Regions from separate parts of the Pseudomonas sp. B611 genome, predicted to be linked through region 3. Evidence: predicted binding sites of a transcription regulator. Region 3 holds the regulator's gene; each other region holds the start of a gene.

Region 1 (7,814 bases), on a different contig from region 3:
TGCATGGCTGGCCTTGGGTTTTAAGCGTCCAAAAGCCCGGCGCAGGCCTTTGCCTAGCGCTCGGCTTCGAAGTTGAGCAGCTTGCTGGCTACACGGTTGCTGTCGACTTTGTAGCTGCCATCGGCGATTGCCTGTTTCAACTCGGCCACACGGGCACTGTTGACAACCGGTTGATCGCGCAGCGAGTCAGTGACCTTCTGCAACTGTTGAGCCTCATTGCTCAGGTGTACGGATTCCCCGCTTTGGCTGGCGCCGGCCTGTTCTGCCTTGGCGGGCAGTGGCTGGGACTTGGCTTCTACGCTGTCCTTGGCACCGGTGGTGCGCGTAGAGCCGGGCAATGCCTGGGAATTATTTAAACGACTGAAATCGATGACCATGATAAAAAAACCTCTGGGTATTTGGACGCTTGCCATGTTTTCGGCCATACCCGGACAAACTTTAGGCTCGATTGACAATAAACCTGCATGCGCACACGTCTGGTACACAGTGTAGGAAAAGCTGGCGCCTGATACCAGTTCTCTATAAAGCCACCTCGACCTGGCCGGGTGCGGTCACCCGTGCCTTGATCACGCGGTTGGAATTGAGGTTCTTGACCCTGATCTGTTCACTCATGCCGCCATTGGACAGCGCTTCCCCCGGCATTTTTACCTGCAAGGCACCGCTGCTGGCGGAAATAACCACCTGGTCACCCTTGCGAATGACCTCGGCCTGTTCCAGGTGTACCAGGGTAATGACCTGGTCGGTGACCACTGGTCGGGTCAATTTTTGCCCGACTGCCTGATCGACCGAGGTGAGATAGCCCTGGTTGATCAGGCTGATATCACGCTCACGCAACACAACATCGTCGTAACCGATGATGCCGGTGCGCTTCAGCGGCCGCGCCACCACCACCACGTCGCGGAACAGCTTGACCTGCGCCGGCACGAACACCGTCCACGGCGCAGCGCCCTCGCAGCGTACTTTCACGGTCACGCGGCCAATCGGCTGGGCGGGGCTTTCCAGGGTGGCTGTCAATTCCTTGTCGCACATTGGCATACGCAGGCGCGGGTCGAGTTGGTTGACCTGGATTTCATAACGCCCGGGCGTCTGGGTGGTCGCCAGATAATCTTCTACAGTGAACTCAAGAAACCCTTGGGTGACGCCGATAAGTAGATCAGGCAAGGTGACGTTGTCCGCGCGGGCCGTGGTGCCCAAGCCCAAGGCAAGCAGCGCCAGCGGTACGCAAAACAAGCGGCAATACCGTGTCAGGTCAAGGTGTCGGGAAACTGTCGTTTTAATATCCATGACCAATAAATAGCAAAGCTCGTGCCGTTTAGTGTTGGGTGCGCGTCACTGCCCTTATAGGTATGGCCAAAGGTTTTAGCGTGGGAGTCAAGGCATGGCAGGAGTAATGGATTCAGTAAACCAGCGCACACAGCTGGTAGGGCAGAATCGCCTGGAGTTGTTGCTTTTTCGCCTGGATGGCAAACAGCTGTACGGCATCAACGTGTTCAAGGTGCGGGAAGTGCTGCAGTGCCCCAAGCTGACGATCATGCCCAAGTCCAGCCCGGTGGTGTGTGGCGTGGCCAACATCCGTGGCGCGACCATTCCGATCCTTGACCTGTCCCTGGCCACGGGCTCGGCAGGTTTGCAGGACCGCGAAAACCCTTTCGTGATCATCACCGAGTACAACACCAAGACCCAGGGTTTCCTGGTGCGCTCGGTGGAGCGCATCGTCAACATGAACTGGGAAGAGATCCATCCGCCACCCAAGGGCACCGGCCGCGATCACTACCTCACGGCGGTGACGCGGGTGGACAACCAGTTGGTGGAAATCATCGACGTGGAGAAGATCCTCGCCGAAGTGGCGCCCACCTCGGAAGCGATTTCCGTCGGTGTGGTCGATGCCGAGACGGCGCACAAGGCGATCTCGCTGCGGGTGCTGACGGTGGACGACTCCTCGGTGGCGCGCAAGCAGGTGACCCGTTGCCTGCAGACCGTCGGTGTAGACGTGGTGGCACTCAATGATGGGCGCCAGGCGTTGGACTACCTGCGCAAATTGGTGGATGAAGGCAAGAAACCGGAAGAAGAATTCTTGATGATGATTTCCGACATCGAGATGCCGGAAATGGACGGGTACACCCTCACGGCCGAGATACGCAACGATCCACGCATGCAAAAATTGCATATCATCCTGCATACTTCGTTGTCGGGCGTATTCAACCAGGCGATGGTCAAGAAGGTCGGTGCCGATGACTTCCTGGCCAAATTCCGCCCGGATGACCTGGCAAACCGGGTTGTCGACCGGATCAAGGCAGCAGATCACGGCTAGGGGATTTCCCCTGGCGGTCACACGATTTAAGAGGCGGTATCATTGTCTACGGGTAATTTGGATTTCGAACAGTTCCGGGTCTTCCTGGAAAAAGCCTGTGGCATATTGCTCGGTGAAAACAAGCAGTACCTGGTATCCAGCCGTCTCAACAAGTTGATGGAACAGCAGGGCATCAAGTCGTTGGGCGAGCTGGTTCAGCGTATTCAGGGGCAGCCGCGCAGCGGGCTCAAGGAAATGGTGGTCGATGCCATGACCACCAACGAAACCCTGTGGTTTCGTGACACCTATCCGTTTGAAGTGCTCAAGAGCAAAGTGCTGCCGGAAGCCATCAAGGCCAGCCCGGGCCAACGCTTGCGCATCTGGTCGGCGGCCTGCTCCTCGGGGCAGGAACCGTATTCGATCTCGATGTCCATCGACGAGTTCGAGCGGACCAACATGGGCCAACTGAAGGCGGGTGCGCAGATTGTTGCCACCGACCTGTCCGGCACCATGCTCACCAACTGCAAGACCGGCGAGTACGACAGCCTGGCCTTGGGCCGGGGTTTGTCCCAGGAGCGCCTGCAACGTTACTTTGACCCGAAAGGGGCAGGGCGTTGGGCGGTCAAGGCGCCGATCAAGAGCCGCGTGGAGTTTCGCTCGTTCAACCTGCTCGACAGCTACGCCAGCCTGGGCAAGTTCGACATGGTGTTCTGCCGCAACGTGCTGATCTACTTCTCGGCCGAGGTGAAGAAAGACATCCTGTTGCGCATTCACGGCACGCTCAAGCGTGGTGGCTATCTGTTCCTCGGTGCTTCCGAAGCGCTGAACGGTTTGCCGGATCATTACCAGATGGTGCAGTGCAGCCCGGGCATCATCTATCAGGCCAAGTAAGTCGTACGCGGTAAAAAATGTGGGAGCGGGCTTGCTCGCGAATGCGGTGGATCAGTCGACTCATCTATGACTGACATACCGCATTCGCGAGCAAGCCCGCTCCCACATTTGTTATGCGGCAATCCTGACAATAGCGGCAACCCGGATTGCCGCTTTACTGGCGCCACGCGGAAACGGCTTGCCGCTTTTCTGGCATTGCCATCGGCAATCTGCCCTCAAACCCTTTAAATACAGGCTCTGCGTAAACTGGCACACACCTTGCTATAACCCTGCTAACGAACAGCAGGTCAGCCTAAAGGTTTCCGCCATGAGCATCAGCTTCGATAAAGCGCTCGGTATCCACGAACAAGCCCTGGGCTTCCGCGCCCAGCGTGCCGAAGTCCTGGCCAACAACATTGCCAACGCCGATACCCCGAACTACAAGGCTCGGGACCTGGACTTCTCCGCCGTGCTCGCCGCACAGCAGGACAAGACCAAGAACGGCACCTTCGCCTTGAACATGACCAACAACCGTCATATCGAAGCGCAAGGCCTGAGCAGTGGGGACGAGTCGCTGCTGTATCGCACGCCGATGCAGCCGTCGATCGACCAGAACACCGTTGACGCCCAGCTGGAGCAATCGGCCTATGCCGAGAACTCGGTGAACTTCCAGGCCAGCTTTACCCTGCTCAACAGCAAATTCAAAGGGCTGATGTCAGCCCTGCGTGGAGAGTAAGCCATGTCCCTGTCCAGTGTTTTCAATATTGCCGGTAGTGGCATGAGCGCCCAGACCACGCGTCTGAACACCGTCGCCAGTAACATCGCCAACGCCGAGACCGTGTCGTCGAGCATTGACCAGACCTACCGCGCCCGTCACCCGGTGTTCGCCACCATGTTCCAGGGCGGCCAGAGCGGTGGCAGCGATTCGCTGTTCCAGGACCAGGGCAATGCCGGTTCCGGCGTGCAGGTGCTGGGTGTGGTTGAAGACCAGAGCAACCTGGAAGCCCGCTACGAGCCTAACCACCCCGCCGCGAACGAAAAGGGTTACGTCTACTACCCCAACGTCAACGTGGTCGAGGAAATGGCTGACATGATTTCTGCCAGTCGCTCGTTCCAGACCAATGCGGAAATGATGAACACCGCCAAAGCCATGATGCAGAAGGTCCTGACCCTGGGTCAGTGATAAGGGGCGCCAAATAATGGCCATTGTTGATACCACTACCAACACGGCAGTCCAGGACCTTTTCAACACCAAGGTCAAGACCGCCACGAACAACGTTGCGAGCACTGCCACTGCTGCCACGGGCAACCAGTCCCTGGGCAAGGATGCGTTCCTGCAACTGCTGGTCACCCAGTTGAAGAACCAGAACCCGCTGTCGCCCCAGGACAACGGCGCGTTCGTCGCCCAGCTGGCGCAATTCAGCAGCCTGGAAGGCATCAACACCCTGAACGACTCGGTGAATGCGATCTCCAGCAACTTCAGCTCGTCGCAAGCGTTGCAAGCGTCGTCGCTGGTGGGGCGTTCGATCATCACCCAGACCGACAAGGCCCTGGTGGATACCAGCAAGAGCATGACCGGTTCGGTCGCCGTCACGTCGGCGGTGGGCAACGTCTCGGTGAAGATCACCGACAAAGACGGCAATGTGGTGCGCACCGTCGAAATGGGCGCGCAGAGCGCCGGATCGGCCGACTTTATCTGGGATGGCAAGAATGACAAGGGTGAGGTCGCCGCAGCTGGCACTTACACCTTTACCGCCACCACCAAGAATGACAAGGGCGACGCGGTCGTCCTGGCAACTTCGCTGCCGGCCACGGTTACCAGCGTGACCTTGAGCAAGACCGGCGGCGAAATGCTGCTCAACCTTGCAGGCGGCATGGGCAGCGTCAAGCTGTCGCAAATTCAGACTATCGGTACATAGAGCCGGCTAAATACGGCAGAGGGAGAGAAACATGTCTTTTAACATCGGCCTTAGCGGCCTCTATGCGGCCAACAAACAACTGGACGTGACCGGCAACAACATCGCCAACGTCGCGACCACCGGCTTCAAATCGTCCCGTGCGGAATTCGCGGACATCTACGCCGCGTCCAAACTCGGCACCGGCCAGAACACCATCGGCAACGGTGTGAACCTGGCGGCAGTGTCCCAGCAGTTCACCCAGGGTGAAGTGAACGCCAGCGGTGGCATCCTGGACATGGCCATCCAGGGTGGTGGTTTCTTCGTGCAGAAGGCCAGTGACGGTTCGCTGGAATACACCCGTAGCGGCGCCTTCCGTGCCGACAAAGACGGCTACATCACCAACAACACCGGCACCTCGCGCCTGCAAGGTTATGCGGCTGATGAAAATGGCAAGATCACCAAGGGTGGCCTGGTCGATCTGCAGCTGAACCTGGCAAACCTGCCGCCGAAGGCGTCCACCAAAGTGGATTCCAGCAGCAACCTGAACTCCTCGGAGCCGGTCATCGATCAGAGCAAGAAGCCGTTTGATCCACTGAAGACCGATACCTTCACCACGTCCTACAGCACCACGCTGTACGACTCCCAGGGCAACGCCCACCCGATGGTGCAGTACGTGGTGAAAACCGACGCCAACGAATGGCAGTCGTACACCTTGATCGATGGCCGCAACCCTGACGGTTCGCCGCCGACCGGCACTGATCCGAACATGAAAGCGCCTGTGCCTTCGACGTTGACCTTCGACGGTGCCGGTAACCTCAAGAGCATCGTGACCGGCGGTGTGGCTGGCACGACCTTGACCATCAAGGATTGGGTGCCAGGTACGGTGACCGACGGCGTATGGAAGGCCAATGACGCGACGGCGAACAAAGACGGCATTGCGATCAACATGTCCAATGTCACCCAATACAACTCGGCCACCTACCGTAACCCGCCGGTCACCGATGGCTACGCCACCGGCCAGATCACCGGCCTGAAAATCGACGGTAACGGCGTGCTGTTCGCCACCTTCAGCAACCAGCAGAGCAAGGCCATCGGCCAGATCTCCCTGGCCAGCTTCAACAACGAACAGGGCCTGCAACCTGCCGGCGGCACCACCTGGAGAGAGACGTTCGCGTCGGGTCAGCCGGGCTACGACTCCCCACAAGCTGGCACCCTGGGTTCGATCGTGGCCGGCTCCCTGGAGAACTCCAACGTCAACCTGACCAACGAGCTGGTGGACCTGATCAAGGCCCAGAGCAACTACCAGGCGAACGCCAAGACCATCTCCACCCAGAGCACCATCATGCAGACCATCATCCAGATGACCTGATGCGGTAGCGCTCAACAAAAAGCCCCTCACATGAGGGGCTTTTTTGTGGGTGTATGATCGTTCCCACGCTCTGCGTGGGAACGCCTCTTGGGACGCTCCGCGTCTCGCCAAGCAGCGCGACACTCAGCCTTGCGCAATGGTGACGCAGAGCGTCACAGGGAGCATTCCCACGCAGAGCGTGGGAACGATCAAAGAGGTCTGTGTCATGCCCATAAAAGAAAACCCCCGGCAAACCCAGGGGGTTTGTCGGGGGTTTCGAGTGAGCGCCTCTCAGCGCTCACCGGCTCAGCTTATTGGCAAGCTTCGCAATCCGGCTCGTCAATCGCGCAGGCTTTTGGCACTGGTGCCGGGCCGGCAGGGGCAGCGAGAACCGAATCATCACCGTGGTTGCCGCTGGAAACAGCGTTCAGCTTGCCGGTGTTGATGGTCGATTTCTCGGTGCTGGTCGCAGCCAGGGCACGGAGGTAGTAAGTGGTTTTCAGGCCACGGTACCAAGCCATGCGATAGGTCACGTCCAGCTTCTTGCCCGATGCACCGGCAATGTACAGGTTCAGGGACTGGGCCTGGTCGATCCACTTCTGACGACGGCTGGCGGCGTCAACGATCCACTTGGTGTCCACTTCGAAGGCAGTCGCGTAGAGCTCTTTGAGTTCTTGCGGGATGCGCTCGATCTGCTGCACGGAACCGTCGTAGTACTTGAGGTCGTTGATCATGACCGAGTCCCACAGGCCGCGAGCCTTGAGGTCGCGAACCAGGTACGGGTTGATCACGGTGAATTCGCCCGACAGGTTCGATTTCACATACAGGTTCTGGTAGGTCGGTTCGATCGACTGCGATACGCCGGTGATGTTGGCGATGGTCGCGGTCGGTGCGATGGCCATGATGTTGGAGTTACGAATACCTTTTTGCACACGGGCACGTACCGGCGCCCAGTCCAGGGTTTCGTTCAGGTCAACGTCGATGTACTTCTGGCCACGGGCTTCGATCAGGATCTGTTGCGAATCCAGCGGCAGGATGCCCTTGGACCACAGCGAACCCTGGAACGTCTCGTAGGCGCCGCGCTCGTCGGCCAGGTCGCAGGAAGCCTGGATCGCGTAGTAGCTGACCGCTTCCATGGACTTGTCGGCGAACTCGACCGCAGCATCCGAACCGTAAGGAATGTGCTGCAGGTACAGCGCGTCCTGGAAGCCCATGATGCCCAGGCCGACCGGACGGTGCTTGAAGTTGGAGTTCTGCGCCTGTGGCACCGAGTAGTAGTTGATGTCGATCACGTTATCGAGCATGCGTACTGCGGTGTTGACGGTGCGCTCCAGCTTGGCGGTGTCCAGCTTGCCGTTGACGATGTGGTTCGGCAGGTTGATCGAGCCCAGGTTGCAAACGGCGATCT
Region 2 (7,814 bases), on a different contig from region 3:
ACCCGCAAACATCGCGACTATAAGAAACAGTCCTACACCTGGCCCTAGGGAAAAACCCATTCATCCGGCGTTTTTCCCAGCTACTCAGTAGGACAATTCTTTATCCGGCCCTACCCGGCGACCCAATCGTGATAAACCTCGTGCAACTCGACCCCCAACCGATCCTCCAATTGCACCAACTCGCCCAAAGCCATCAACTGGCCATTGACCCGCACCTCCACACAGCGAATGACGTCAGGTGTCAGCGGTAACACCTTCCCTACTGCAAACGCCGCCAGACGCTTGCGACTGATCAGTTGCTCTTGCAGAAGTATTTCCAGGTGCATGGACAAGCGCCCTATTCATGGAGAAATTTCGCGACCCCGTGGCATGTACGCGCGATGCACACGCTCATGCTGCTCCGCCGTCAAGGGTGATGGTCCGGGAGGGGCGGTCAGAGTCTTGAGTTCATCGTGATCGGCGCCTACCTGCCACAACGAGACCTCATCCGGCGGGGTGAGCACATCCAGCTCCGCGACCCACTGCTTGATGAGACTCACCTGATCGGGCTTGCCCTGGATCAGCAGGCTGTTGGTGTCTGGATAAGCAATGAACGTAAGGCTGCCTTCAGCCAGTTGAGTTTTGTGCTCGCTGGACAACCGGGCTTCGATCATTGAAGCCATCCCAGGCACGGAAATCGTGTCCGTACCCACGCCATAATGACGATCAGCCACATCGACATTGAACACCTGCACCACGCCAACGGAGGGCAACACCACACGCGGCGGGGCAGGCGGCCGATCCATCAGTTGCGCCAGGCGCAGCACTTGATCGACATAGCTTGGCGGCCCCGTGACGGAGAACATGCGCTCCCCGCTTTTACGCAAGGGATAGCTGGACTCGTCCAGCCCCGTACGACGCATCTGCCCCCGCAGCCTGTCGACGGAAATGTGCCGCAGCGCAACTGCCGAGTTCCTCACCTCATCGGCTTCGTAGAGGTACAGGACTTGCCCATCGCGATGCCAGATCAGGCCCTCCTGCAGGGCCAGTACCTCCAGGACCTGTTGCGGCGCGTCAAAATCAAACAGCCCACTGACATGCAGGCGAGCGACTTTGCGGCTGAGGACAACCGACAAGCCCAATGGCACCGAGAGCGCGGTAAAAAACCGCTGCAGGTTCTCTTCCTGCGCCCGGTAGGGCTCGCCCCTCGCCGCACAGGTGCCCAGCGATAACGCAGCGCACAACAACCAGCTGCACAGCCGCTGGCGGGTCATCCTTGCAGGGAACACACTATTCACCTTGGTTTTCTCGGCAGCCTGGCGTGACGAAGCGGCCATACTGAGAGCCCGCCAGTTTTCAATCTTGACGGAAAACTGACGGCACGCGTCCACACCCTGGCCATGGCATGTGCATTGCTACACACACTCATCAGAGCGCGCGCCAACGAAGGCACGGGCCTACGGACAAAGGCGTCGTTACCCTGCAATGGCCTCCAGCGCCATCCGAGGGAACGACGTTTTTTTTGAGAGAAAAGGCAGGCATTGATGAACGAACCGGCAGATAACCGCCCGAGAAAAGACCCACTGGCTTGGGTCAACGGCAGTGACGCGCCGGAAAAGAGCAGTCTCGACCTGGGCTTCATGGCCCTGAGTGATTGCGCCTCGCTGGTAGTTGCCGCCACCCAGGGCTTCGCCCAACCCTACGGCCTGACACTCAACCTCAAGCGCCAGGCGTCATGGGCCAACCTGCGCGACAAACTGGTCAGCGGCGAACTCGACGCCGCCCACAGCCTGTACGGGCTGATCTATGCCGTGCACCTGGGTATCGGCGGCGTAGCGCCCACCGACATGGCGGTACTGATGGGGCTCAACCAGAACGGCCAGAGCATCAACCTGTCCCACGGCCTGCAACAGCAGGGCGTGGTCACTCCTGAGGCGCTGGATCGCCATGTGCACCAAAGCCGCACAAAACTGACCTTCGCCCAGACGTTTCCCACCGGCACCCACGCCATGTGGCTGTATTACTGGCTGGCGAGCCAAGGCATCCACCCGCTGCAGGACGTCAACAGCGTGGTGGTACCGCCGCCGCAAATGGTCGCGCACCTGCAAGCCGGACGTATCGATGGTTTTTGTGTCGGTGAACCCTGGTGTGCCAGCGCGGTAAAACAAAACCAGGGCTTTACCCTGGCCACCACCCAGGCGATCTGGCCAGACCACCCGGAGAAAGTCCTCGGCTGCACCCAGGCGTTTGTCGAGCAATACCCCAACACCGCCCGCGTGCTGGTGATGGCCATCCTCGAAGCCAGCCGCTTTATCGAACAGAGCCAGGAGAACCGCCGCTCCACCGCCCAACTGCTGAGCGCCCGCGACTACCTCGACGCGCCCCTCGACTGCATCGAACCGCGCCTGCTGGGCAGCTATGACGATGGCCTCGGCAACCAATGGCAAGACCCCCATGCCCTGCGGTTTTTTGCCGATGGCGAGGTGAATCTGCCGTATCTCTCGGACGGCATGTGGTTCATGACCCAGTTCCGCCGCTGGGGCCTGTTGCGCGAAGACCCGGACTACCTGGGGGTTGCCCGCCAGGTGCAGCAATTGACGCTGTACCGCGAGGCCGCCAGCGCCGTCGGCGTTCCTCCGATCGCCCAGGACATGCGCAGCAGCCAACTGATCGACGGCAAAATCTGGGATGGCCGCGACCCCGCCGCCTATGCGCGCAGCTTCCGTCTGCACGCGATGAACGATCCCACCAGCCGCCAGGCCTTGCGCTGACAGGAAGACCGATATGCTGCGAATCCTGTTGATCAATGACACACCGCGCAAAGTCGGCCGGCTCAAGGCTGCACTGATCGAGGCCGGTTTCGAGGTGATCGATGAGTCCGGCCTGACCATCGACCTGCCCGCGCGCGTCGAAACGGTGCGCCCGGACGTGATCCTGATCGATACCGAGTCACCCGGGCGCGACGTGATGGAGCAAGTGGTGCTGGTCAGCCGCGACCAGCCCCGGCCCATCGTGATGTTTACCGACGAGCATGACCCGAATGTAATGCGCCAGGCGATCAAGTCTGGCGTCAGTGCCTATATCGTCGAAGGCATCCAGGCCCAGCGCCTGCAACCGATCCTCGACGTGGCCATGGCGCGCTTCGAGAGCGACCAGGCCCTGCGCGCCCAGCTGCAGGCCCGTGACCAGCAGTTGGCCGAGCGCAAGCGCATCGAACTGGCCAAGGGTATGCTGATGAAAATGAAGGACTGCAATGAGGAAGAGGCCTACACGCTGATGCGCCGCCAGGCCATGAGCCGCCAGCAGAAACTGATCCAGGTGGCAGAGCAGATTATCGCCATGAGCGAGTTGCTCGGCTGATCTGGCTCAGCTCTTGCTAAAGGATCCCTACAGGTAACCAACGGCGGTTGCCCCTCCACGACAAAGACGTCGCACATCCGGTTTGCCCCTCGCGAACCCGGTGGCGGCGTTTTTGCGTTTTGGCCCCAGAGCATGGGGCCGGTGGGGCGGCCTTCGCCGGCGGCTCCATCACCAGGCCTTCTTACAAGACTCCCAACCGTTGAGGTGCGTGATGAAATCAAGCTTCTGGAAATCCGGGCACACCCCGACCCTGTTTGCCGCGTTCCTGTATTTCGATTTGAGCTTCATGGTCTGGTACCTGCTCGGCCCGCTGGCGATCCAGATTGCCGCCGACCTGCACCTGACCACGCAACAACGCGGCCTGATGGTCGCGACGCCGATCCTCGCCGGTGCAGTGCTGCGTTTTTTGATGGGCATGCTGGCCGACAGGCTGTCGCCCAAGACCGCCGGGCTGATCGGCCAGGTAATCGTGATCGTCGCGTTGTTCGGCGCCTGGAAACTCGGGATTCACAGCTACGAACAAGCCTTGCTGCTGGGTGTGTTCCTCGGCATGGCCGGCGCGTCGTTTGCGGTCGCCTTGCCACTGGCGTCCCAGTGGTATCCCGCCGAACACCAGGGCAAAGCCATGGGCATCGCCGGTGCGGGTAACTCCGGCACCGTGTTTGCGGCGTTGCTGGCGCCGGTGCTGGCGGCCGCGTTTGGCTGGAGCAATGTATTCGGTTTTGCCCTGATTCCCTTGATCCTGACCCTGATCGTCTTCGCCTGGCTCGCGCGCAACGCCCCGGAACGGCCAAAAGCCAAAGCCATGGCCGACTACTTCAAGGCCCTGGGCGACCGCGACAGCTGGTGGTTCATGTTTTTCTACAGCGTGACCTTCGGCGGTTTTATCGGCCTGGCCAGCGCCCTGCCCGGCTACTTCAACGACCAGTACGGCCTGAGCCCGGTGACGGCCGGCTACTACACCGCCACCTGTGTGTTCGGCGGCAGCCTGATGCGCCCATTGGGCGGCGCCCTGGCGGATCGTTTCGGCGGGATTCGCACCCTGCTCGGCATGTACGGCGTGGCGGCGGTCTGTATTGCCGCGGTGGGCTTCAACCTGCCGAGTTCCTACGCGGCCCTGGCGCTTTTCGTCTGCACCATGCTCGGCCTCGGCGCAGGCAATGGCGCCGTGTTCCAATTGGTGCCGCAACGTTTCCGCCGTGAAATCGGGGTGATGACCGGCTTGATCGGCATGGCCGGTGGTATCGGCGGCTTTGCCCTCGCGGCGGGAATGGGCGCAATCAAACAGAGCACCGGCAGCTATCAATTGGCCCTGTGGCTGTTCGCCAGCCTCGGCGTGCTGGCCTGGTTCGGCCTGCACGGCGTGAAACGTCGCTGGCGCACCACCTGGGGCGCGGCCGCCGTGACGGCCGCACGCGTCTGATGAGCCTGCGACTGAGCATCGCCCAGGCCAGCGCCATCGGCCCAAGGCCGGAAAACCAGGATGCGCTGCGAGTGGTCACGCCCGTGGCCGAACTGGCCGCGAGCAAAGGCTACCTGTGCGCGCTGGCCGACGGCGTGAGCCAATGCGCCGACGGCGGCCTGGCCGCCCGTTCGACCTTGCAGGCGCTGGCCCTCGACTACTACGCCACGCCGCAGACCTGGGGTGTGGCCCAGGCGCTGGAACGCTTGCTGCTCGCGCAGAACCGCTGGCTGCAAGCCAATGGCGGTGGCCAGCCACTGCTGACCACCGTCAGCGCCCTGGTGTTTCGTGGCCAGCGTTTCACTCTGGCCCATGTCGGTGATTGCCGGGTGTATCGCTGGCTGGACGGCGAGTTGCAACGCATCAGCGAAGACCATGTGTGGGAACAACCGGGCATGCAGCATGTGCTCAAGCGCGCCCTCGGCCTGGATCAACACCTGGTGCTGGATTTTCTCGACGGCGAACTGCGTGAAGGCGAATGCTTCCTGCTGGTCAGCGACGGTGTGTGGGCCACCTTGGGCGACAACAGCATCAGCACGATCCTGCGCGAGCAAAGCGACCTCGAGCTGGCGGTCAACACCTTGGTCAACGCCGCGCACCTGGCCGGCAGCCAGGACAACGCCAGCGCCCTGCTGGTGCGTATCGACACACTCGGCGCCGCGACCCTGGGCGATGCACTGGTGCAATTGCAGCAATGGCCGCTGCCGCCGCCGTTAAAAGCCGGGCAATGCTTTGAAGGCTGGCAGGTCGAAGGTGTGCTGGCACACAGCCGACAGTCATTGCTGTACCGGGTACGTGACACCCATCAGCAGCCATGGTTGTTGAAAACCCTGCCGCTCAACCGTGACGACGACAGCGATGCCGGGCAGGCCTTGCTGTCGGAGGAATGGTTTCTGCGCCGCGTAGCCGGGCGCGCGTTTCCTGAGGTTCACGCCGCCAGCGCGCGTCAGCATTTGTACTATGTGATGCGTGAATATCCGGGGCGAACCCTCGCGCAACTGTTCCAGCAACAAGGTCCATTGCCCCTGGCGCAATGGCTGTCCATCGCCGAGCGGTTGGTGCGGGCGGTGGGCATGCTGCATCGGCGGCAGATCCTGCATCGCGACATAAAACCGGAGAATCTGCTGCTGGGCGACGACGGCGAATTGCGCGTGCTGGATTTCGGCCTGGCCTATTGCCTTGGGCTCTCCGAAGACCGCGCCCACTTGCTGCCTGGCACCCCGAGCTTTATCGCCCCCGAGGCGTTTGCTGGCGAGCATCCTACCGCTCAACAGGATTTATACAGCGTTGGCGTGACGCTGTATTACCTGCTGACCGGGCATTATCCCTACGGCGAGATCGAAGCCTTTCAACGGCCACGCTTCACCCAGGCCGTCAGCGCCAGCCGCTACCGTCCCGACCTGCCCGAGTGGCTGCCCCTCAGCCTCGAACGTGCGGTGGCCGCCCAACCCGCGCAACGTTATGAAACAGCCGAGGAGTGGCTAAGGGCCCTGGAGCAGGCCGACCGCCGCGAATTGAGCGTGCGCCCAAGGCCGCTGCTGGAACGCGAACCGCTCAAGGTCTGGCAAACCCTGGCGGCCGTATCTTTGCTGCTCAATCTGGTGCTGCTGTACTGGCTGTTGCACCACTAGAGGGCGAAAAAAGCTGCAGCATCGAACGCAAGGCCAATAAATCCGGGCATCTGCCAACTTGGCACAACCGCTGCATTAGCCCTTTCAACACCACACATATAGCCGCCCCTTCAACGACGAAGGGCCGTGCTTCCCGAGAGAACGGGACCAGGACAAAGGCGTCCTCGCTAGCTAACTAGCGGGGACGCCTTTTTTGTTTGCGCGTGATTTGTCGAGCCATTGCGGAGAACGACATGAAAAAACTCAAATTAGTGATGATCGGCAACGGCATGGCCGGGGTTCGCACCCTTGAAGAATTGCTCAAGCTGAGCAGCGACCTGTACGACATCACCGTGTTCGGCGCCGAGCCCTACACCAACTACAACCGTATCCTGCTGTCGCCAGTGCTGGCCGGTGAACAAACCTTCGAAGAGATCGTGCTCAACGACCTCAGCTGGTACCTGGATAACCACATCAAACTGCTGCTCAACCGCAAAGTGGTGCAGATCGACCGCGTCAAACGCGTGGTGATCGCCGAAGACGGCAGCGAAGCCGAATACGATCGCCTGCTGATCGCCACCGGATCCACGCCGTTTATCCTGCCGATCCCCGGCAACACCTTGCAGGGCGTGATCGGCTACCGCGACATCGCCGACACCCAGGTCATGATCGACACCGCCAAGACCCACACGCATGCGGTGGTGATCGGCGGTGGCCTGCTCGGCCTGGAAGCCGCCAACGGCCTGATGTTGCGCGGCATGCACGTGACCGTGGTGCATATCGGCGAGTGGCTGCTGGAGCGGCAACTGGACAAGACCAGCGGCCAATTGCTGCAAACCGAGCTGGAAAGCCGTGGCCTGGTGTTTCGCCTGTGTGAACAAACCCAGGCGCTGCATGACGCCGGTAATGGCCGCGTCGGCTCGGTGCAATTCAAGAACGGCGACATCATCCCCGCCGACCTGGTGGTGATGGCCGCCGGCATTCGGCCCAACACCGAACTCGCGGAAAAATCCGGCATCCCCTGCAACCGTGGGATTCTGGTCAACGACACCCTGCAAACCTACGACCCGCGCATCTACGCGATCGGCGAATGCGCCAGCCATCGCGGGATCGCCTACGGCTTGGTGGCGCCACTGTTCGAACAGGCCAAGGTCTGCGCCAATCACCTGGCCCAGCTGGGTTTTGCCACCTACAAGGGCTCGGTGACCTCGACCAAGTTGAAGGTCACCGGTATCGACCTGTTTTCCGCCGGCGACTTCATGGGCGGCGAAGGCACCGAGACCATCACCCTCTCCGACCCCATTGGCGGCGTGTACAAGAAGCTGGTGATCAAGGACGACATCCTGGTCGGTGCCTGCCTGTACGGCGACACCGCCGACGGTGGTTGGTATTTCCGCCAGATC
Region 3 (7,814 bases):
CAGCCAGCAAGAAAAGGCCGACACCGATTTCCACAGTGCGGTTTTGCATCAGAAATCTCCAAACATCAAGGCGGTCAAAATGAAGTCAAGGCCCAGTACCGCCAGTGAGGCGTACACAACGGTCTTGGTGGTGGCGCGACTGATCCCTTCTGAGGTGGGCTCACAGTCGTAGCCTTGGAATACGGCGATCCAGGTCACTACAAAGGCGAAGACAATGCTCTTTATGATGCCATTGAGCACGTCACCGCTGAAGGTCACGCTGTTTTGCATGTTGGCCCAATAGGAGCCGTCGTAGACCCCCAGCCAGTCCACCGCCACCCACGAACCGCCCCAGATACCGACCACGCTGAAGATCATCGTCAGCAGTGGCAGGGAAATGAAGCCGGCCCACAGGCGCGGGGCAACAATGTACTTGAGCGGGTCCACGCCGATCATTTCCAGGCTGGACAGTTGCTCGGTGGACTTCATGTTGCCGATCTCGGCGGTCAATGCAGAACCTGCACGCCCGGCGAACAGCAAGGCGGTGACCACCGGCCCCAGTTCACGCAGCAGCGTCAGGGCCACCATCTGCCCGACCGCCTGCTCCGAACCGTAGCTGGAGAGGATATTGAAGCCCTGCAGCGCCAGCACCATGCCGATAAAGACCCCGGAGACCACGATGATCACCAGGGACATCACGCCCACTGCGTGCAGTTGCTTGATCAGCAGGCCAAAACCGCCACCAATGCCGCCGCGGCCCAGCAAGGCGTGAAAGAGGAAAATCGTCGACCGGCCGAGCACTTCGATGATGTCGATGCCGGAACGACCGAAAAGGCGGACCTTCTCGATGAGTGAAGTCTTGCGCATCAACGCTTCCCCAGAAGATCTGAGCGGTAGTCCGCTGCCGGAAAATGGAAAGGCACCGGGCCATCGGGGTCGCCCGTCATGAATTGGCGAATGCGCGGGTTATCGGCGTTCATCAGCTCTTCAGGCGTGCCCTGCCCCAGCACCTGGCCATCGCCAACCACATAGAGGTAGTCGGCAATGCTCGCGGTTTCTGCCAGGTCGTGGGAAACCACGATACTGGTAATACCCAGCGCATCGTTGAGCAGGCGGATCAGGCGCACCAGCACGCCCATGGCGATCGGGTCCTGGCCCACGAAAGGCTCGTCGTACATAAGGATCTGCGGGTCGAGGGCAATGGCACGGGCCAGGGCCACACGGCGCTTCATGCCGCCGGACAGTTCGTCGGGCATCAGGTCGATGGCACCACGCAGCCCTACGGCCTGTAGTTTCAGCAACACGATGTCACGAATCATTTCATCGGACAGCTGGGTATGCACCCGCAGCGGGAAGGCTACGTTCTCGAAAACATCGAGATCGGTGAACAGCGCACCGCTCTGGAACAGCACACCCATGTGCTTGCGCGCATCGAACAGATCGCTGCGCGACAACGTCGGCAGATTCTGGCCGTTGACCCATACTTCACCGGCAGTCGGGCGCAATTGCATGCCCATCAGGCGCAGCAAAGTGGTCTTGCCGCAACCGGAAGGCCCCATGATGCCCGTGACCTTGCCGCGGGGAATGCGGATATCGACGTTATTGAAGATGCTGCGCGTCCCGCGCTTGAAGGTAAGGCCCTTCAGCTCGACCGCGTAGGCGTTATCGGCACTCATCTAAACTCCTTGGGATGCAGCCTTTCACTCAGACACCATGTTTGCGCCAAACGTTTGCAACGTTCGTGCAATAGTTAGCCACATGGGCTGGGCGGACCGAACTGGCGGCGAACTATATCACTGCTGGTACAACGCGCCCAAGGCCGGAACCGCGCTTGTTCAGACAGAGGACAGGGAAAAAGCGTTGCTTTAGATGAATCTCACGGGCATTGCGAATAAACCCTGACGAACTTGCGTGAGGGAATTGCGCATTGCCGCTATAATCGCCGACTTTTCGTCAGGCTATACGATTTCAGACATGAGCCAATCCAGCGACCTTATTCAATCCGCACAACGCACCATCCGCCTTGAGCTTGAAGCCGTAGAAGGCTTGCTGGCCCATATCGACGCGGATTTCGTACGCGCTTGCGAGATGATTCTGGCCAGCAAGGGCCGCGTTGTCGTGGTCGGCATGGGCAAATCCGGCCATGTCGGCAACAAGATTGCCGCCACCCTTGCCAGCACCGGGACTACCGCATTTTTTGTGCATCCCGCCGAAGCCAGCCACGGCGACATGGGCATGATCACCAAGGATGACATCATCCTGGCATTGTCCAACTCGGGCACCACCAACGAGATCGTGACCCTGTTGCCGCTGATCAAGCGCCTGGGCATCAAGATGATCAGCCTCACCGGCAACCCCGATTCGACGCTGGCCAAGGCTGCCGAAGTGAACCTCAATGTTCACGTGGCCCACGAAGCCTGCCCGCTGAACCTGGCGCCGACCTCGTCCACCACCGCCGCATTGGTGATGGGCGACGCCCTGGCCGTGGCACTGCTGGAAGCCCGCGGTTTCACCGCAGAAGACTTCGCGTTTTCCCACCCGGGCGGCGCCCTCGGCCGTCGCCTGCTGCTGAAAGTGGAAAACGTCATGCATTCGGGCGATGAATTGCCCCACGTCCAACGCGGCACGTTGCTGAAAGACGCGCTGATGGAAATGACCCGCAAGGGCCTGGGCATGACCGTGATCCTGGAAGCCGACGGCAAACTCGCCGGCGTCTTCACCGACGGCGACCTGCGCCGCACCCTGGACCGTACCATCGACATCCACACTGCCACCATCGACGCAGTGATGACGCCCCACGGCAAGACTGCCCGCCCCGAGATGCTGGCGGCCGAAGCCTTGAAAATCATGGAAGACCACAAAATCGGTGCGTTGGTGGTCGTTGATAGCAACGACTGCCCAATCGGCGCCCTGAACATGCACGACTTGCTGCGTGCGGGAGTGATGTAAATGACCAGCGACCTGCTGCAACGCGGCAAACACATCAAATTGGCGATTTTCGACGTGGACGGCGTGCTGACTGACGGCCGCCTGTACTTCCTCGAAGATGGCAGCGAATTCAAGACCTTCAACACCCTCGACGGTCAAGGCATCAAGATGCTGATGGCGGCGGGCGTGCAAACGGCAATTATCAGCGGCAGAAAAACCCCCGTTGTGGAACGCCGCGCACAAAACCTGGGGATTCCTCACCTGTATCAGGGCCGCGAGGATAAACTGGTGGTTCTGGACGAGCTTCTTGGCCAACTCAACCTAAGCTATGAGCAGGTCGCCTACTTGGGCGACGACTTGCCTGACCTGCCGGTGATCCGCCGGGTCGGCCTGGGCATGGCCGTCGCCAATGCGGCGGCGTTTGTTCGCGAGCACGCCCACGGCATCACCACTGCCCGTGGCGGTGAAGGTGCCGCCCGCGAGTTCTGCGAGCTGATCCTGCGTGCCCAAGGCAGCCTTGAAGCGGCCCACGCCGCCTACCTATAGAGCGTTTTATGCTGAGTAAAAAGATTCGCAACTTCCTGTTATTCGGGGTCATCGCCGCGCTGTTCCTGGCGGTGGGCTACTGGAATATCAGCCCGGAGCGCTTTCTCGACCAGCCTGTCGCGCAGGTTGATCAGGGCGCTATCGACTATTACGCCACCAATGCCTACAGCATCCAGTATCTGCCGGATGGCAAGGTGCAGTACGAGATCACCTCGGACAAGGTCGAGCATTTGAAGACGTCCGAAGTCACCCTGCTGACCAACCCGGACATGAACATCTACCGCGGCACCGAGTTTCCGTGGCACGTCACCAGCAAGCGTGGCGAGGTCAACCCGGACGGCACCGAAGTGGAACTGATCGACTCGGTACGCGTTGCGCGTACCGATGATAAAAACCGTGACACCGTGATTACCAGCAGTCGCATGACCGTATTCCCGCAGAAGCAATATGCGCAGACCGAGCAAGACGTTAGAATCGACGGCGCTGGCGGGGTATCGACTGGCAAGGGAATGAAAGCGTATTTGAAAGAAAGCAGGATACACCTGCTATCGAACGTAAGAGGACAGTATGAGGCTCGTTAAAACTCTCCCTATTTTGCTCAGTCTGGGCGCAGCACTGGGAAGCGTGAGCGCCTGGGCTCTGCCGAACGATAGCCAGCAACCGATCCACATTTCGGCTGACGATGCGCAACTGGACGACAAGCAAGGCGTCGCCACCTACACCGGCGGCGTGATCATCACCCAAGGCTCGATGAAGATCACCGGCAACACGGTGACCCTGACCCGTACCGCCAATGGCGACATTGATGTGGTGACCTCGGTGGGCAACCTGGCTTACTTCGAACAGAAGCAGTCGCCTACCGACACCGGCCCGATGAAGGGCTACGGCAAGACCATCCAGTACCACGCCCAGCAGAACCGCATTGTCCTGATCGACCAGGCCAAGGTGCTCAGCCCGGACGGCAACTCCACGGAAGGCGAGAAAATCACCTACGACACCGTGAAGCAAATCGCCAACGCCGGCCGCGCCAATGGCACCAAGGTGACTGCACCACGTCCGCGTATCGACATGGTTATCCAGCCGAAGAAGAAGGCCGAGTAATGGCAACCCTGAAAGCCCAGCATCTGGCCAAGGCCTACAAAAGCCGTCAGGTCGTGCGTGACGTCAGCCTGTCGATCGACAGCGGCCAGATCGTCGGCTTGCTCGGCCCCAACGGCGCCGGCAAGACGACCTGCTTCTATATGATCGTCGGCCTGGTCCAGGCGGATCAGGGTCGCGTCCTGATCGACGACCTGGACGTGAGCCACCAGCCCATGCACGGTCGTGCACGCGCCGGCATCGGCTATCTTCCGCAGGAGGCGTCGATCTTCCGCAAACTGTCGGTAGCCGACAACATCATGGCAATCCTCGAGACCCGCAAGGAACTCGACCGTGACGGCCGTCGCAAGGAGCTGGAAAGCCTGCTGCAGGAGTTCCACATCAACCACATTCGCGACAACCTCGGCATGAGCTTGTCGGGTGGTGAGCGTCGTCGTGTGGAAATCGCCCGCGCCCTCGCCACCGCGCCAAAGTTCATCTTGCTGGACGAACCGTTTGCCGGCGTCGACCCGATCTCGGTCGGTGATATCAAGCAGATCATCCATCACCTCAAGGCGAAGGGTATCGGCGTACTGATCACCGACCACAACGTGCGTGAAACCCTCGATATCTGCGAAACCGCGTATATCGTCAACGATGGCCAGTTGATTGCCGAAGGCGACGCCGAGACTATCCTTGCCAACGAACTGGTGAAGGAAGTGTACCTGGGTCACGAGTTCCGCCTGTAAACACCGTGGTGTCACGGCCGCTGCCAAGATGCGCGGGAGTCAATGAAAACCTCTGGATTTTTATTGTTACCGCGCTCTAGGCAAAGCCCGCGATATCAGGCATATAATTTGCTTATGTTTGGCGCTCACGCGCCCTGTCGTGGATGGCGCATTGCGCCGGCGAATAAGGTGTTAAGCCCCTGCCATGAAACCATCGCTAGTCCTGAGAATGGGCCAGCAGCTGACGATGACACCGCAGCTGCAACAGGCCATCCGCCTGCTCCAATTGTCGACCCTGGACCTGCAACAGGAAATCCAGGAGGCCCTGGAGTCCAATCCGATGCTCGAACGCCAGGAAGAAGGCGACGACTTCGATAATGCAGACCCGCTGGCCGACAACATCGAGCAAAAACCCAACTCCGACGTGCAAGAACCCTCCTATCAGGAAACCGCCCCAACGGTGGATAACCTGGAAGAAGGCGAATGGAACGAACGCATTCCCAATGAGCTTCCCGTGGACACCGCCTGGGAAGACGTCTACCAGACCAGCGCCAGCAGCCTGCCCAGCAACGATGACGACGAGTGGGACTTCACCACCCGCACCTCCGCCGGTGAAAGCCTGCAGAGCCATCTGCTGTGGCAACTGAACCTCGCGCCGATGTCGGACACCGATCGCCTGATCGCCGTGACCCTCATCGACTGCATCAACAACCAGGGCTACCTGGACGAGACGCTGGAGGAGATCCTCGAAGCGTTCGACCCGGAACTGGACATCGAACTGGACGAGATCGAAGCCGTCCTGCACCGCATCCAGCAGTTCGAGCCCGCCGGCATTGGCGCCCGCACCCTCAGCGAATGCCTATTGCTGCAACTGCGCCAACTGCCCGCCAAGACCCCTTGGCTCGCTGAAGCCCAACGCCTGGTCACGGATTACATCGACCTGCTGGGCAGCCGCGACTACAGCCAGCTGATGCGCCGCATGAAGCTCAAGGAAGACGACCTGCGCCAGGTCATCGAGCTGGTGCAGAGCCTCAACCCGCGCCCAGGCTCGCAGATCGAGTCCAGCGAAGCCGAATACGTGGTCCCTGACGTGATCGTGCGCAAGGACAACGAGCGCTGGCTGGTGGAGCTGAACCAGGAATCGGTGCCGCGCCTGCGGGTCAACCCGCAATACGCGGGCTTTGTGCGCCGTGCCGACACCAGCGCCGACAACACCTTCATGCGCAATCAGTTGCAAGAGGCGCGCTGGTTTATCAAGAGCCTGCAGAGCCGCAACGAAACCCTGATGAAAGTCGCGACCCAGATCGTCGAGCACCAGCGCGGCTTCCTGGAGTACGGCGATGAAGCGATGAAACCGTTGGTGCTGCATGACATCGCCGAAGCGGTTGGCATGCACGAATCGACGATTTCACGGGTGACCACGCAAAAATTCATGCATACCCCACGGGGCATTTATGAGCTGAAATACTTTTTCTCCAGCCACGTCAGTACCTCCGAAGGCGGCGAATGCTCGTCCACGGCGATCCGCGCGATCATCAAAAAACTGGTTGCCGCGGAAAATCAGAAAAAGCCATTGAGTGACAGTAAGATCGCTGGTTTACTGGAGGCACAAGGCATTCAGGTCGCCCGTCGAACCGTCGCCAAGTACCGCGAGTCCCTCGGGATCGCGCCTTCCAGCGAGCGTAAGCGTTTGATGTGACGGGCGGGCCACAGCGTTCCAGTGGCAGGCGCTTTTGCCTGCCGCTTTATGCACTGGCAACGAAGGAGAAGCTGTATGCAAGTCAACATCAGTGGACACCAACTGGAAGTGACCGAACCGCTGCGCGCCTATATCGGCGAAAAACTCAAAAGAATTGAGGGGCATTTCGACAAGATCACCAACGTGCAAGTCATCATGACTGTCGAAAAGCTGAAGCAGAAAATCGAAGCCACCTTGCGTATACCCGGCGGGGAAGTAGTCGCCAATGCCGAGCATTCAGATATGTATGCCGCCATTGACGACCTGACCGACAAGCTGGATCGCCAAATCAAAAAGCATAAGGAAAAGCAGCAGAGCCTTCTCCAGGGCACTGGCCGCTAACACTCCCCACCCATGATTCGACTTGAAACCATCCTGACCCCCGGCCGTTCCCTCGTGAACGCGCCGGGTGGCAGTAAAAAGAAAGCCCTCGAACAAATTGCCAACCTGATCAGCCGCGAAGTGCCTGACCTGGAGATGCAAGATGTGTACGAGGCTCTGATTGCCCGTGAAAAACTCGGTTCCACCGGTTTTGGCAACGGCATCGCCATTCCCCATTGCCGCCTCAAAAGCTGTGAGGCACCTGTCAGCGCCCTGCTGCACCTGGACGCTCCCATCGATTTCGACGCCATCGATGGCGCACCGGTTGACCTGCTGTTCGTCCTGCTGGTCCCGCAAGCCGCCACCGATGCGCACCTGGAACTGCTCCGGCAGATCGCCAGCATGCTCGACCGCAAGGAAGTACGCGACAAACTGCGCAGCGCCAGCAGCAATGAGGCGCTGTACCAGGTTGTCCTGGATGAACAGAACGGGCAGTA

Evidence for each region. Region 3 encodes sigma-54, which starts transcription at its own class of promoters, with help from an activator protein. Its sites were predicted from a motif close to ANTGGCATNNANNTTGCTNT; they were not measured.
Region 1: flgB (flagellar basal body rod protein FlgB) is a predicted target of sigma-54. The motif match lies at 3,427-3,446, and genes of this name have one in related genera.
Region 2: ACZRMO_RS13955 (CmpA/NrtA family ABC transporter substrate-binding protein) is a predicted target of sigma-54. The motif match lies at 1,379-1,398, and genes of this name have one in related genera.

What each region holds. Positions count from the first base shown of each region.
Region 1 is NZ_JBUZST010000005.1:397,110-404,923, reverse strand. It holds gene ACZRMO_RS14590 (flagella synthesis protein FlgN) at 1-5, opposite strand, end outside; gene flgM (flagellar biosynthesis anti-sigma factor FlgM) at 54-377, opposite strand; gene flgA (flagellar basal body P-ring formation chaperone FlgA) at 520-1,284, opposite strand; gene ACZRMO_RS14575 (chemotaxis protein CheV) at 1,379-2,311, shown strand; gene cheR (protein-glutamate O-methyltransferase CheR) at 2,354-3,181, shown strand; gene flgB (flagellar basal body rod protein FlgB) at 3,489-3,896, shown strand; gene flgC (flagellar basal body rod protein FlgC) at 3,900-4,343, shown strand; gene flgD (flagellar hook assembly protein FlgD) at 4,360-5,079, shown strand; gene flgE (flagellar hook protein FlgE) at 5,111-6,427, shown strand; gene ACZRMO_RS14545 (ribonucleoside-diphosphate reductase subunit alpha) at 6,718-7,814, opposite strand, start outside.
Region 2 is NZ_JBUZST010000005.1:266,899-274,712, forward strand. It holds gene ACZRMO_RS13945 (FliM/FliN family flagellar motor switch protein) at 111-326, opposite strand; gene ACZRMO_RS13950 (secretin N-terminal domain-containing protein) at 342-1,316, opposite strand; gene ACZRMO_RS13955 (CmpA/NrtA family ABC transporter substrate-binding protein) at 1,524-2,750, shown strand; gene ACZRMO_RS13960 (ANTAR domain-containing response regulator) at 2,764-3,339, shown strand; gene ACZRMO_RS13965 (nitrate/nitrite transporter) at 3,551-4,762, shown strand; gene ACZRMO_RS13970 (protein kinase domain-containing protein) at 4,762-6,432, shown strand; gene nirB (nitrite reductase large subunit NirB) at 6,666-7,814, shown strand, end outside.
Region 3 is NZ_JBUZST010000001.1:230,054-237,867, reverse strand. It holds gene mlaD (outer membrane lipid asymmetry maintenance protein MlaD) at 1-49, opposite strand, end outside; gene mlaE (lipid asymmetry maintenance ABC transporter permease subunit MlaE) at 49-846, opposite strand; gene ACZRMO_RS01150 (ATP-binding cassette domain-containing protein) at 846-1,655, opposite strand; gene ACZRMO_RS01145 (KpsF/GutQ family sugar-phosphate isomerase) at 1,954-2,928, shown strand; gene ACZRMO_RS01140 (KdsC family phosphatase) at 2,929-3,453, shown strand; gene lptC (LPS export ABC transporter periplasmic protein LptC) at 3,462-4,034, shown strand; gene lptA (lipopolysaccharide transport periplasmic protein LptA) at 4,021-4,554, shown strand; gene lptB (LPS export ABC transporter ATP-binding protein) at 4,554-5,279, shown strand; gene ACZRMO_RS01120 (RNA polymerase factor sigma-54) at 5,464-6,957, shown strand; gene hpf (ribosome hibernation-promoting factor, HPF/YfiA family) at 7,033-7,338, shown strand; gene ptsN (PTS IIA-like nitrogen regulatory protein PtsN) at 7,351-7,814, shown strand, end outside.